3 regions of the Comamonas sp. C11 genome follow, and region 3 is predicted to be linked to each of the others. Evidence: riboswitches for the same ligand, from Rfam matches in the RefSeq annotation. Region 3 holds a riboswitch; each other region holds the start of a gene.

Region 1 (4,797 bases), 1.2 Mb from region 3:
GAAATACAGAATGGTGCTCATGGCTGCATGCAAAAACGGCCTTCGCAATGCGAGGGCCGTTGATATGCTTAGTTGTCCTTGGCGAAATCGTTGTAGGCGGTCTCTTCCATCAGAGCTTCGAGCTCGCCCACATTGCTCATCTTGACCTTGAAGAACCAGCCAGCGGCCAGCGGGTCGCTGTTGGCCAGCGACGGGTCATCGCGCAGGGCTTCGTTGACTTCGACGATCTCGCCGGTCACGGGCATGTAGACATCGGCAGCGGCCTTGACGGACTCGACCACGCCAGCCACGTCGCCGGCCTGGAAGATGGAGCCCACGCCGGGAAGATCCACAAACACCACATCGCCCAGCGCATCCTGTGCGTGTACGGTGATGCCGACGATGGCGGCATTGGTGTCGGCGGCGTTGATCCACTCGTGTTCTTTGGAATACTTGATGCTCATGGAAAGCTCCAGATGGGGGGGGATTCAGGGGAATCGGGTGTTGTTTGAGAAAGGTCCAGTGCGCACTTTAGCGGTGTTCTGGCTGCTGTTTGGCAAACTGGCCCGTCTCATGCGCGGAGGCAGACTAGCCGCGGTGATAGCGGGTGGGAACGAATGGTGTGGCGACCACCTTCATGGGCACCGGCTTGCCGCGCACCACGGCGAAGATTTCCGTATCGATGGCGGCGTAGTCGGGCTCGACATAGGCCAGCGCCACGGGCTGGTTGAGCGTGGGACTGAGCAGGCCGCTGGTGATGTGGCCGATATGCTGTCCGTCCATGTTTTCCAGCACGGCGGGCTCGCGCACGGGAATGCGCTCCAGCGCGATCAAGCCCACGCGCTTGCGGCGCAGCGACTGAGGGTTCTGCAATTGCTCCAGCACGATGGCCGCACCGGGAAAGCCGCCCTCGCGCTCGCCGCCGCTGCGGCGCACCTTCTGCATGGCCCAGTTCAGCGAGGCTTCCACCGGGGTGGTGCTGGTGTCTATGTCGTTGCCGTACAGGCAAAGCCCGGCTTCAAGGCGCAGCGAGTTGCGCGCGCCCAGGCCGATAGGGGCCACCTCGGGCTGGGCCAGCACAGCTTCGGCAAAGGCTGTTGCCGCTTCGCCGGGAAGTGAGATTTCGAAACCGTCCTCGCCCGTATAGCCGCTGCGCGTGATGTAGAGCGCATGGCCCTGCCAGTCGAAGTGGTTGCCGGTCATGAAGACCAGTTGCGTCACTCCAGGAATCAGGCGCGAGAGGGCTGTGGCAGCTTGCGGGCCTTGCAGGGCCAGCAGGGCGCGATCGGGCAATGGGACGACCTCGCAGCAGCTACCGATGCGGTTCTGGATATGAGCGATATCCGCCTCTTTGCAGGCACCGTTGACGATGAGGAACAGATCATCGCCGCGGTTGACGAACATCAGGTCGTCGAGAATTCCGCCTTGTTCATCGAGCAGCAGGCCGTAGCGCTGCTTGTGCAGGCCCAGGTCCATGACATCGACGGGCATCAGTGATTCGAGCGCGGCGGCGGCATCGGGGCCGCGCAATAGCAACTGGCCCATGTGCGAGACATCGAACAGGCCGGCAGCCTTGCGCGTGTGCAGATGCTCGGCCATAAGGCCTTGAGGGTATTGCACGGGCATTGAGTAGCCGGCAAACGGCACCATGCGGGCACCCAGTTTCTGGTGCAGGGCAAACAGCGGTGTGGAACGCAGATCGGAAGAAGTGTCAGCAGCAGTCACAGGCAAGCGCTCCGGTGGTCAAAACCAAATGAGTGGCCATGCATGACGGGGCCATGCTTGGCGGGCTTGCCCTGCTGTCCGCTTTACCTGAGAGATTCACTGCCTTTGTTTTCGCGGGCAGCTTGCTCCTTCGGTGGATGCTGGCACACATACGAAATGACGGCCTGCATCTCTCTCCAGCAAGGGACGCTGCAGGTTTGCACACCTGCAGCGCTTGTCAGTCCTTTTGCCTGAGCGTTTTGACTCCGGGTGGGGGTCTGCGCCTTCGGCGGTGCGGTGCAGCTTCAGCTGCAGGCACTCTCTCCTGACGCTGGCGATTTTAGCGGTGGGCAAGGGGCTTGCACCACCGAATCGTGCGGATTTTGGGGTTTTCGAGCACAGTTCGTCCGGATTGGGTCTGTGTACTCACCGTGTCTCGGTATTCAAGGACGGAGATTCTGGGGATTCGATCTCCTGGCGCGGAAACACCAGTTGGTAGGGCTGCTCGAAGCAGGCAGTCACGGCCTGGCCCTGGCGCATGCCGGGCTTGAATTTCCAGCGCTCGAGCGAGCGCATGATGGACTTCACGATGCGGGGATCGGTATCGGCGGGCTGATAGGCCACACGGCCGAGTTCGCCCTGAGCAGTGACCTCCAGGCGGAAGATCACCATGGTTTCCAGTCCTTGAGGAAACCAGCTGGCACTGATGATCGGCGTGGTGTGGCGGCGTGGCTGTGGTTGCCGATCGAGCTGGGCGACGGGTGTGCAATCTGCCTTGATCCATGCAGGCCATTCCATGCTCTGTGACCGCCTGTGCTGCGTGTCCAATGGCGGAGCCGGCGCAGGCTCCGGCCGCTCGGAAACCGTGCTCGCGGTGCCGGCGCCCGGAGGCAGCTTGGTCCGACTGCCATCGGAGAGGTGGGAGCAGGCACTGAGCAGCAAGGCGGTCAGTGACGCGGCGCAGGCTGCGCCAAGGTGTGAAATGCGCGAAATGTCCATGAGGGCATTGTCGGCCATGTCGGCAGCATTTCAGGGTTGCGCAGGGCGCAGGTCCAGTTCCTTGATATCGGCCTCGGCGCAGGCGCGCCACCAGGCCGAGCCCGCATGCGGAGCGCCCAGGTCCAGGCGCTCGCCCATCATGGGCGTGGCGATCTCTATGCCGTGCTGCCTGCCCAGACTCATAATCTGCTCGAAGGGGTCCCACCAGGCATGCATGGCCAGGTTGAAAGTGCCGTTGTGTATGGGCAGCAGCCATTGGCCGCCGAGATCCCGGTGTGCCTGCACGGTCTGGGCCGGATGCATATGGACATAGGGCCAGTGGGCATCGTAGGCGCCGGTCTCCATCAATGTGACATCGAAGGGGCCGAAGTGCCTGCCGATTTCGGCAAAACCGTCGAAGTAGCCGCCATCGCCGCTGAAGAAGACGCGCAGCGGCCTGTCGGCCTGGTGATCTTCTATGGTCCAGGATGCCCATAGCGTGCGGTTGCCGTCGCGCAGGCTGCGTCCCGAGAAATGCTGGGCCGGCGTGGCCGTGAAACGCAGGCCGTCGAACTCGCTGCCTTGCCACCAGTCGTGCTGCACGATCTTGTCGGCCGGCACGCCCCAGGCTGCCAGTCTGTCTCCCACTCCCAAAGGGCACAGAAAAACGCCTACCTTGGGCGCGAGCACGCGGATGGTGGCGCGGTCCAGATGGTCGTAGTGGTCATGCGAGAGCAGCACGCCGCGCAAGGCAGGCAACTCGTCCAGGGCAATCGGCGGGGCATGGAAGCGCTTGGGGCCGGCAAACGGCAGTGGGGAGGCTCGCTCGGAAAACACGGGGTCCGTCAGCCACCAGCCGCCGCGCAGCTTCATCAGCAAGGTCGAATGGCCCAGGCGATAGAGGCTGCGCTCGGGCGCGAGGTTCAGCTCGGCCGTGCTCAGTGGCAAAACGGGCAGTGCCTTGCCTGGCTGGGAATCGGCCGGCTTGTTGAATAAGAACTTCCATAGCGTCCCGGCATCGGGCTTGGGACTGTTGGCAGGACGTGGATACGTGTTGCGAAAGCGCCCGCCGGAATACTGGGGCGAGTCCTCGTAGTCGGAGATGGAGGTGGAGAGACTTGGTTTGCGAAACAAGATCAGGCGCCTTATTGAGCATTGGCCGCAGTTTGGGACGGTTTGCGGCGCTGCAAGAGCAGGATTGCAAGAGGCCGTATCGCCGGGACGGCCATTCCAATGATCCGACGGGGTGAATGCGACACTCGCTGTCTGAGGAGCAAATGCACATGAATCCCATGGTTCACAATCTGGAGAGCATGCTGGCGGCCGGCAAGGACGGTGCGCTGCTGCGCTATACCCTGGGCAAGGCCTATGCCGACGACGAGCAGATGGCCGTGGCGCGCGAGCATCTGCGCAAGGCCACGGCACTGGATGCCGAATACTCCGTCGCCTGGAAGCAGCTGGGCAAGGTGGAGCTGGCGCTGGGCGATGCGCAGGCGGCGCGAGCCGCCTGGCAGCAAGGGTTGAGCTGTGCCCTGGCCAGGGGCGATACCCAGGTCGTCAAGGAGTTGCAGGTTTTCCTGCGTCGCTTGACACCGGCATCAAAATCTGCGTTTGCAAGGGCAATACTTTGACCGGGAAACTGGATTACATTATAACCTGTTCAGGTATTATGACCCTGATATAGGACGGTTTACGCAGCAGGATCCGATTGGGTTGGCGGGGGGGGGGATTTGTATGCGTATGCACCGAATCCCCTTACTTGGATTGATCCGTTGGGGCTGAAATGCTGGAGTACAGCGAAGAAAGATTTCTGGAAAAATGAAGCGAAAACAAATCCCCATAAATATTCGCAGAAGAATCTAGAATTGATGAGTCAGGGTAACGCATCCTAAGATGCGGGTGCAGGTTTATAATAAAACAAAGGGATTATTGAGACAAAAGATATCCGAATGGAGATTCACCACAAATATTTACCACAGCGTAGTGGTTCTCCTAAAGCGCATGAAGTTTGGAACCTTGAACCGACAACGCCGTGGGGCCATGCTTCGATGGATCCATATAGGCATACGGGTTATGACTTAATTAAGATTATAAAAGGGACCAACTCATGGTAACGACTATTGATTTAAGAGAGTT
Region 2 (4,797 bases), 2.6 Mb from region 3:
GCGCAGATGGGAAAAGACAATGATGCCCCAGGTCCAGACGGCGCCGATGGTGGCAATGCTGGTCACGTAGATGAAAGCCTCCTCGGGCACCAGATAGTTCAGCACCACGCCAAGCAGCATGAATGCTGCCGACAGAACAATACCGGCCGCAGGCACATGGCGCGCATTGACCCTGCCCAGCCTGGCGGGAGCCTGTTTGAATTGCGCCAGCGTATAGAGCATGCGGCCCGTGCTGAAGATGCCGCTGTTGCATGAGGAGGCGGCGGCAGTGATGACCACGAAGTTGATGATGCCGGCGGCGGCAGGAATGCCCAGCTTGTCGAAGACATGGACGAAAGGGCTCATGTCGGGGCTGAGTTCGTTCCAGGGCACCAGCGACATGATGATGATCAGGGCGCCGATATAGAAGATCAGAATGCGGTAGACGATGCTGTTGGTGGCGCGGGGCAGCACTTTCTCGGGCGACTCGGCCTCGCCGGCCGTCACGCCGATCAATTCCACACCGGTATAGGCAAAGCAGGCTATCTGCAAGGTGAAGACCACGCCCACCATGCCCACGGGTGCAAAGCCTCCATGCGACCATAGGTTGGTGAAGCTTGCCGTCTGGCCCAGCGGTCCCCAGCCCGTGGTGATGATGGCCACACCCAGCACCAGCGTGGCCACGATGGTCACGACCTTGATCAGCGCGAACCAGAATTCCAGCTCGCCGAAGACCTTGACCGCAATCAGATTCACACCCAGCAGCACGGCCAGGGTGGCGAGCGCCGGAACCCATTGCGGAATGGCCGGAAACCAGTAGTGGGTGTAGATGTCTATGGCCGTGAGCTCCGCCATGCCCGTCACCACCCAGGTGAACCAGTAGGTCCAGCCGGTGACGAATCCGGCCCAGGGGCTGACATAGGTTTCGGCATAGGTGGCAAAAGAGCCGGCCACAGGGCGGTGCACCAGCAACTCGCCCAGTGCCCGCATGATGAAGAAGATGGCCAGCCCCGCGATGGCGTAGCTGACCAGCAGCAGCGGCCCGGCCTTGTGGATCGCCTTGGCCGAGCCCAGGAACAGGCCCACGCCAATGGCACCGCCCAGGGCGATCAGCTAGATATGCCGGTCCTTGAGGCCGCGCTCCAGCTCCCCTGTCTGCTGCAGCGACTCCCCGGCTGCGCTTGGATGATTTCGACTCATGTTGTATGTCTCCGTTTGCCATTCACACGGCAACAGCTGCCCCTCACGGGGCGCTGCGGCTGCCGTGTCTGGCTTGTTGATGAGGTTTTCAGGTCGTGGTCAGGCGCTGGCGGTGGTCAGCTTGGCCGGCCGGGACTGCCTGCTGGCGCTGCCCATGGACTGCAGCACGAGGTCGCCGACCATGTCGGCGGTAACGGCCGACAAGGTCCAGCCCAGATGGCCGTGGCCGGTGTTGTAGAACACGCAGGGCTTGTTGCCAGGGCCCACGCGCGGCAGCATGTCCGGCATCATGGGACGCAGGCCCGCCCAGGGAACCACGCTGCGCGTGCTGACGCCCGGGAAGCACTGCTGCACCCATTCGATGAGAGGGCGGATGCGGTCGGCGCGGATGTCCTTGTTGTAGCCGTTGAACTCCGCCGTACCGGCAACTCGGAAGCGATCGTCACCCAGGCGGCTGGTGACCAGCTTGGTCTCGTCGTCCAGCAGACTCACCACGGGGGCTGCGGCGCGGCTGGCTTCGTCCGCCAGATTGACCGTGATGGAATAGCCCTTGACCGGATAGATGTTGACGCTGTCGCCGAGCTGAGCGGCCAGGGCGCGGCTGGCCGTGCCTGCGCAGACCACCATGGCGTCGAAAGTCGAGGTCTCGGTTGCCGGACCCTGGCGCACGGTCACGCTGGCCTGTTTGCCATTGCTGCTCACCGACACGATTTCCTGACCGTAGCGGCATTGCACGCCGTGTCGCTCACAGGCAGCGGCAAGGCCGCTGGTGAACTTGTGGATGTCGCCTGTGGAGTCGCTCTCGGTGAAGTAGCCGCCATAGAAGGTTCCGGACAGGGTCGGCTCGATGGAGCGCATCTCCTGCGGTGTCACGGCGCGGCGCTCCAGCCCGCCTTTGGCCAGCAACTGGGAAACCTTGCCCGCATGTTCAAAGCCTGCTCGGTCACGGTAGATATGCAGGATGCCTTTTTGCTTCAGATCGAAGTCAATGCCTTCGCGAGCCGCCCATTCGAACAGGTGCTCGCGTGCCGCAATCGCCAGCCTGGCGGTCTCCACGGTGTTTTTCTCATAGTGGGGGATGGCAGCGAGAAACTGGCAGAACCAGGAAATCTTGTGCCAGCTGGGCTTGGGGTTGAGCAGCAGCGGAGCATCGCTCTTGAGCATCCACTTGAGGCCTTTGACAATGGTGGACCAATGGGTCCAGACCTCGGCGTTCGAGGCCGAGAGCTGGCCGCCATTGGCGAACGAGGTTTCCATGGCGGCGTAGCGCTGTTTCTCGAACAGGGTGACGGAAAATCCGCGGCGAGCGAGAGCGTAGGCGGTGGTCACGCCCGTGATGCCACCGCCGATGACGGCGATTGTCTTCATGATTCAGATTCCAGAAACGTCAAGGGTGGAGCCCGTGCGCAACATGCGCAGCGGACGCCCCCTCTGTTCTGGACCTGAGAGATTCACGAGGCATGGCCTTGCGGCGCTGCTCGCTTGCTCCTTCGGTATGCCCGGCGGACGATGACGTCCGGACATTCTTCAGAGTGTGTGAAAGCGATGCCGATCCTTTGGCCTGAGAGTTTCCGGGGCGGTTGCTCCTTCGGCGCTGCATGCGCCAAGTTTGCGCTGCAGTCTCTCTCGGCATCACCGGGCTGAGAGCCTGTGGGCAAATGTAGGAAGAACGGCGGCGCCTGGATATACGGGTTTACTAGACTTCTGCGCCAGGGCCCAGTCATGGCTGATCATGTGGAGTCCACGCTATTTGATAGCGCTTTGCGTTTATCGTTCAAGGAAATATTGAGTATTTGTCTATGAAAATGAATTTATTCAAGCGCAGTGTGCTTCTAAATTCATAGCGATAGACGCTGTCAAGTGCCGCCGAGCAGCCCCAGAGTCAGCCCCTGCATTGGCATGGCGGGCCATGGCCGGCGGTGGATTTGGGCAAAATATCGTCTTTGCCTGTCAATGGGCCCGGCGATATCACCGCTTTGCCATTGAAGCGCCCGACTGGGGTGGCTGCCGATTCAGGATGCGACTGGCCTATCCGCCATGGCGTTCTGCTGTCATGGCTTCGTTCCTTTGTCCTTGTTGCCCGCGACCGTCATGGTCGCCTTTTTGCGTTGCCTGTCGCAGCGCCTGCGGGATGGTTGGGTGTTTTGTCCGGATGGGCGCAAACCATTACAACAAGACATTTATGTCCCAACCCAACTCAAGCCAGCAGCTCGCGCCGACTGGCGATGGTGACGATAAGCAGCCCCGCTTGCACCGGGTGCTCAAGCAGCGCCACCTGAGCATGATCGCCATTGGCGGCGCCATCGGAACGGGCCTGTTTGTGGCCTCCGGCTCGGCCATCGCCCAGATCGGCCCCGGCGGAGCCGTGCTCACCTATCTTCTCATCGGCATCATGGTGTACTACATCATGACCAGCCTGGGTGAGCTGGCTGCCTTCATGCCGGTGGCCGGCTCTTTCTCTACCTATGCCTCGCGCTATGTGGATCGCGGCTTCGGCTTTGCGCTGGGCTGGAACTTCTGGTTCAGCTGGGCCGTGGTGGTGGCGGTGGACCTGGTGGCCTCGCAACTGGTCATGGCCTACTGGTTTCCCAATGTGCCGGGCATCCTCTGGAGCGGCCTGTTCCTGCTGCTGATGGTGGGGCTGAACGCGTTTTCCGCGCGCGGCTTTGCCGAGGCCGAGTACTGGTTCGCACTGATCAAGGTGCTGGCCGTGGTGGCCTTTCTGATTACCGGCGTGCTGATTCTGTTCGGCATCATCAGCAACGGCCATGTGCCCGGCTTCGAGAACTGGACCACGGGCGATGCGCCATTCGTCGGCAATTTCGCGACCTTTGTGGGCGTGGCCATGATCGTGGCCTATTCCTTCCAGGGCACGGAGCTGGTGGGCGTGGCGGCGGGCGAATCCGAGAACCCGCGCGAGAACGTGCCGCGTGCGATTCGCCAGGTGTTCTGGCGCATCCTGCTGTTCTATGTGCTGGCGATTGTCGTCATCGGCTTTCTGATTCCCTATACCGATCCGCAACTGCTGCGCACTGATGTCGCCGATATCGCCGTGAGCCCGTTCACGCTGGTGTTCCAGCACGCAGGCCTGCTGTCGGCTGCTACGGTGATGAATGCGGTGATCCTGACCTCGGTGCTGTCCGCCGGCAACTCGGGCATGTATGCGGCCACGCGCATGCTCTACAACATGGCAACCGAGGGCAATGCGCCGCGCATCTTCTCCCGGCTGACCCAGAACGGCGTGCCGCTGGTGGCCTTGATCGGCAGCACGCTGGTCGCCAGCCTGTGCCTGTTTTCCTCGCTCTACAGCCCGCAGGCCGTTTATATCTGGCTGCTGAATCTGGCCGGCATGACGGAGTTCATCGTCTGGCTCGGCATTGCCGTCAGTCACTACCGCTTCCGTCGCGGCTATGTCATGCATGGCCACGATGTGGGCCTGCTGCCCTACAAGGCCGGCGCCTTCCCCTTCGGCCCCATCTTTGCCTTTGTGCTGTGCCTGGTGGTGACGCTGGGCCAGAACTATCAGGCCTTCCTGGAAGATCGCATCGATTGGGGCGGCGTGGTCTCGACCTATCTGGGCATTCCGCTGTTCCTGCTGTTCTGGCTGGGTTACTGGCT
Region 3 (4,797 bases):
GTGGCGGGTCGCTGGTCAGCATCGAAGAAGGAGCGCAGCGCCTGCCTGCAGCCGGGCAGCAAAGCGGCGAGTTTTTCGCCATTGCTGGCATGGGCGACCTGCTGGTCGTCAGCGGTGGGCGGCAGCTCGGTCACATCGCGCTCGAAGGTCGATCCCATGATCCACTGGTGCGCGCCGGCCCGGTCGCTCGAGGGGAAGTCCGGCACCAGATTGCCATGACCGTTGACGGGGAAGGGCGGCATGGCCGCCAGCGTCCCTGCATCATGCTCGGCCACGCTGACCTGGCCGCGTATGGCTTGCAGCTCCCATTCCCCCGCTGCCAGGCCGCTGGCTTGCAACAAGGGCTTGGTGTCCGGACCCAGGGCCAGCACCAGCATGGGGGCTTCGGCCAGGGTCTGGCCCTGAGCATCCAGCACCTGCCAGATATTGCGCACTTCATCGCGCACCAGGCGCGAAGCTCGGGCATGGCCTTGCCAATGAATACCGGGGGCTTGCACCAGCGCGCGCACCAGTTGTGCGGGGCGCACCCAGCCAGCCTGCTCATGCCAGACGGCCTGACTGTCTGCGGGCAGATGGGCCGCAGCCAGCTGAGCCGGCTGCACGGGCGCGCTCCAGTGCAGGCCCCAGGGGTAGGTCTCGCTTCCGGGCTGCAGCCATGACTTGGGCAGATGGGAGGGCTCGTTCAGGTCGTGCTCGAGCACGCCGCCATGGGCCCAGTCCTGGGCTGGATGCAACTTTTGCGCTTGGCTCAGTTGCTGCAGATTTTGTAGCGTTGTGCGTACGCCACTTCTGGACAAGCGCGATAGAACACTGTCATCGGGCGAAATATGCGGGCAAAACAAGCCGGCTGGCAGGCCTGAAGCTCCTGCCGCAGGCTCGGCCGCCGCATCCAGCACCGTCACTTCCCAGCCGCGCCTGGCCAGACTGGCAGCAGCGGCAGCACCCGCCAGGCCCGCACCCAGCACCAGGCAGTGGCCGGCCTGGCCCACGGGCGCAGGCAGGCCGTCCGGGCGATGGCGCGGCTCCCATGCCGGGTTGTAGGCTGCATGCAGGTTATGGCGCTTGGGCGGCACGCCAGCGTGCTTCTTGACTTCGAAACCCTGGGCCTTGAGCGCCTGGCGCACATGGCCGGCCACGCACCAGGTGGCAAGCTGCGTGCCCCGGCGGCAATGGCGGGCAATGTTCTTCATGGCATCTTCATCCCACATCTCGGGGTTGAGCTGGGGAGAGAAGCCATCCAGATACACGCTGTCCGCCGTCATTTGCTGCTTGCGCAGCATGGTCCTGGCATCGCCTATATAGAGCGTCAGCAGCACCTGGCCGTCGTCAAACGAGAGGCGATGCACGCCGGGCAGCAGTCCCCACCATTGCTCGGCCAGTTGTTCGCCAAGCGGGCGCAGCTCCTCATCGGCCGGCAAAAACGCGAGCAGATCCTCGCGCGAGACAGGGTAGGCCTCCACCGAGACAAAATGCAGAATGCGCGGGCGTCTGGGGTCGGCTTTCCATGCCGACCAGGTGACGAGGAAGTTCAGTCCGAAGCCAAAGCCGGTTTCCAGAATGCGCCACTGCGCTGTATCAGCCCAGGCGGCTGGCAGCTCGCAGCCACCGAGAAAAACCTGGCGGGCCTGGTCAAGGCCGCCCAGCTCGCTGTGATAGCGATCGCCAAATCGGGTGTTGTAGGGGGTGCCATCCGGCATCCATGTGATGGGTTCAGACATGGAAAGTGAAACTACATGGGTAACGCATGGCGCAGTCTAGGTCAGAGCAGCCAAGCAAGGGCCGCCCTGCGTAGCAAGAGAGGGGGAGTCTCGATCACTCCCAGCGCTGCTGGTACGAAAAAACCGGCAGGCGCCATTTGAAACGAATGGCGGCAAGACGGAAGGCCAGACCGCCGGCAAAACACACGATGGTGCTGATATTGGGGCTGACATCCAGATAGCGCAGGCCCAGGAACATCAGGCATACGGACAGCGACACGCTCGCATACAGCTCGCGGCGGAACACCACGGGGACCTGGTTGCAGAGCACATCGCGCAAGATGCCGCCGCTGATGCCGGTAATCATGCCGGCCATGATGATGACGATGGTGGGGTAGCCCAGCTCCAGCGCGGTATTGCAGCCAATCAGCGAAAAGGCGATCAGACCCATGGCGTCCAGCAGCAGAAACACCTGCTTGAGCCTGTGCATATGGCGTGCAATCACAGTGGTCAGCAGACCGAAGCTGATGACCAGATACACATATTCAGGGTGCTGGGTCCAGCCGATGGGGTAGTGGCCCAGCACCATGTCGCGGATGGTGCCGCCGCCCAGGGCAGTGACGAAGGCGATGACGACGACACCAAAGATATCCATATTTCGCCGCCCTGCGGCGAGTGCGCCGGACATGGCTTCGGCGGTAATGGCCACCAGATAGATGACCAGCATGACGGTGAAGTTGGAGGCCTGGAACGAGTCCAGCAAAGAGACGGAAGGAAGCATGAAGGCACTTGAAAATAGACCAGCCACTCACATCGGCGGGAGTGTCCGGCTTGCCTCTCCCGCTGTCCTTTTACCTGAGAGTTGCGCATGAGCACCTTCGCGGTGGACATGCTTGCCCCTTCGGTGAGCCCTGCAGACTTGTGGTTGCGGGCTGCTCTCCAGTTGGCGATATCCGGGTCCTGTCAGACCCACCTGCGGTACTTATTGCCTGAGCGATTATGGGAGTTTGCGCCTTCGGCGGGAACCCTCGAAAGGCTCCGCTCTCCCGCAGGATGGGCGCGATTCTAGCCAGTTTCAGCGACTTTATTCGGGTTAATACCTGTATTAATGTGGTTCTGCGGCTGCCGAGCTGGGGCGCGGAGGCCCAGTCTGAACCCGCCGTGGCTCGCGCAAGTCTGCGTTTTCGTCTGTCAAGCCGCCCGCCATGACAAGCGGTGCTCTCGAAGGCTCGCTCATTCTTCAGGCGTTGACAGACTGCTTGGGGAAGACACGAACCTGTCGTGGCACGCAGAAGCGGCCCTTTGAGCCGGTACGTGGCGGCCATGCGATTCGAACAGCCGGCTTGGAGCGTAAAACAGCTGTTAAGGACAGGCGGCGTGCAGCAACTGGTGTTGGCGATTGCCGCCGCTTCGGCATGGGTCTGTGAGTGACTCAGGTCAGCCTAAAGCCGACTTGATTGCAAGCCTGAGTGGGGGGGAGTTCAAAGCTCGGTGAGAGTTTGCACTATCAAGCTGAACGGGGCTGCTTCTGGCCGAACGCGGCCATAGCAGGCTGAGGTGGTCGGTTCAATGAGAGTGCCCATTTCGACCCGTTTCTCACGGTGGGTATCGATTGACGGGAATATTTACTCCATTGGACGCATCCAATGTGTAGATCCATCGATTGCGAAGGAGTGAATCATGGGCACAGAGCACAGCAAAATCCTCGAACGCGAGGAGGTTGCGCAGGGTACGATGGCATTTCATCTCGCCAAACCGGCGGGGTTTGATTTCCGTCCTGGACAGGCGTTTGAAATCCAGCTGCCGGGCGCGGTCCCAGGGGAGAGTAAAGAGGAGCGATGTCACGCATTCTCCATTGTCAGCGCGCCACACGAGAGTGAACTAGTGTTTGCTACGAGGATGAGGGACAGCGTTTACAAACGCGCTTTGGGAGCTCTGCCTGTAGGTGCTGAGTTGGATATCGATGGACCATTTGGTTCGCTTACCTTGCACAAAAACACCGCGCGAGCGGGTGTGCTCATCGCCGGTGGGATTGGCGTGACGCCGTTCATGAGCATGCTGCGAAACGCTGCAATGCAGCAGTCACAGCAGGATTTGCTTCTGCTGTATTCCAATCGTCGTCCAGAAGATTCGGCGTTTCTCTCTGAGCTTCAAGCTCTCGAAAAGAAGAATCCAAAATTCCGGCTCAAGGCCACCATGACGGATATGGCGCACTCTGCCGTGGATTGGAGTGGTGATACACAAACGATCGATAGAGAGTGGCTCCAGCAGGCCATTGAGGGCTTGGCTAATCCGATCTTTTATGTTGCTGGCCCACCTTCCATGGTTGCGTCAATGCAGCGGTTGCTGATATCAGCCGGTATTGATGAGGACGATGTGCGTAGTGAGGAGTTCTTTGGATATTGAATTGGCAGACTCCTCTCTGATCAAGGAGAAAGTCTGCCATGACGCATTTGGATGCAGCCGCTTGGCATCTGTCGCTAGGCTCTTACCAGTGCAGATAGAACATGGCCTTGGCCAGCAAGACAATGACCAGCACATGGCAGAACACGCTCAGATGCAATCGGTGCGAGCGTCGCCCATTGAGTTGCCCTTGGCGGCGCCACCACATGGCGCTGGCGAAGTGCGCAAGAACGCTAAGCGCCAGCGCAATCTTGAGCACCATCAGCATGCCTGTACTGCTGGCCAAGGGGTGCGCCAGTACCGAGCGGTGCTGCCAGGCCAAGCCTGCTCCCGCAGAATACAGCACTAGCAACACCCAGGGCATGACGGCGGTGGCGCGTGTCCCCAGCGCCTGCTCCACGGGGAGCATGTGCTGCTTCGGCACTCGGCTGTGCACGTTGGCGAGCAGCACGACTTCGAAGAACACTGTGCCTGCAAACGCCACGGCGGCCAGCAGGTGTAGTGTGATCAGCAGGCCATAGCTCATGTCTGGGCCTCCTTTCTTGTCAGTCGGATGGCAGGAATCAATGGCACTGCGCTGGCAGACGTTGGCGGTATCAGGTCCGCAAGAGTGAAGCCATCCAGATGCGCCATGAAGCTGTGCAGAGCTCCTTGCAACATGCCAGCGAGGCGGCAGTCGCCGGTCAGCGTGCACCGG

Evidence for each region. A riboswitch is a leader RNA that binds a small molecule or an ion and turns the genes downstream of it on or off. The one in region 3 is predicted to bind glycine.
Region 1: linked by a shared signal. The riboswitch ahead of gcvT (glycine cleavage system aminomethyltransferase GcvT) and the one ahead of NOX35_RS17475 (trimeric intracellular cation channel family protein) in region 3 are both predicted to bind glycine.
Region 2: linked by a shared signal. The riboswitch ahead of NOX35_RS05605 (D-amino acid dehydrogenase) and the one ahead of NOX35_RS17475 (trimeric intracellular cation channel family protein) in region 3 are both predicted to bind glycine.

Annotation. Positions count from the first base shown of each region.
Region 1 covers NZ_CP101743.1:2,660,007-2,664,803, forward strand. Annotated here, with positions in the region: gene NOX35_RS12140 (MolR family transcriptional regulator) at 1-21, opposite strand, end outside; gene gcvH (glycine cleavage system protein GcvH) at 69-443, opposite strand; gene gcvT (glycine cleavage system aminomethyltransferase GcvT) at 568-1,704, opposite strand; glycine riboswitch at 1,769-1,894, opposite strand; glycine riboswitch at 1,913-2,021, opposite strand; gene NOX35_RS12155 (hypothetical protein) at 2,110-2,700, opposite strand; gene NOX35_RS12160 (MBL fold metallo-hydrolase) at 2,713-3,795, opposite strand; gene NOX35_RS12165 (hypothetical protein) at 3,945-4,292, shown strand; partial or broken gene NOX35_RS12170 (RHS repeat-associated core domain-containing protein) at 4,261-4,442, shown strand.
Region 2 covers NZ_CP101743.1:1,224,217-1,229,013, forward strand. Annotated here, with positions in the region: gene NOX35_RS05600 (amino acid permease) at 1-1,092, opposite strand, end outside; gene NOX35_RS05605 (D-amino acid dehydrogenase) at 1,279-2,547, opposite strand; glycine riboswitch at 2,719-2,818, opposite strand; gene NOX35_RS05610 (amino acid permease) at 3,362-4,797, shown strand, end outside.
Region 3 covers NZ_CP101743.1:3,812,759-3,817,555, reverse strand. Annotated here, with positions in the region: gene mnmC (FAD-dependent 5-carboxymethylaminomethyl-2-thiouridine(34) oxidoreductase MnmC) at 1-1,697, opposite strand, end outside; gene NOX35_RS17475 (trimeric intracellular cation channel family protein) at 1,813-2,478, opposite strand; glycine riboswitch at 2,531-2,650, opposite strand; glycine riboswitch at 2,664-2,756, opposite strand; gene NOX35_RS17470 (ferredoxin--NADP reductase) at 3,378-4,103, shown strand; gene NOX35_RS17465 (CopD family copper resistance protein) at 4,186-4,626, opposite strand; gene NOX35_RS17460 (Rrf2 family transcriptional regulator) at 4,623-4,797, opposite strand, start outside.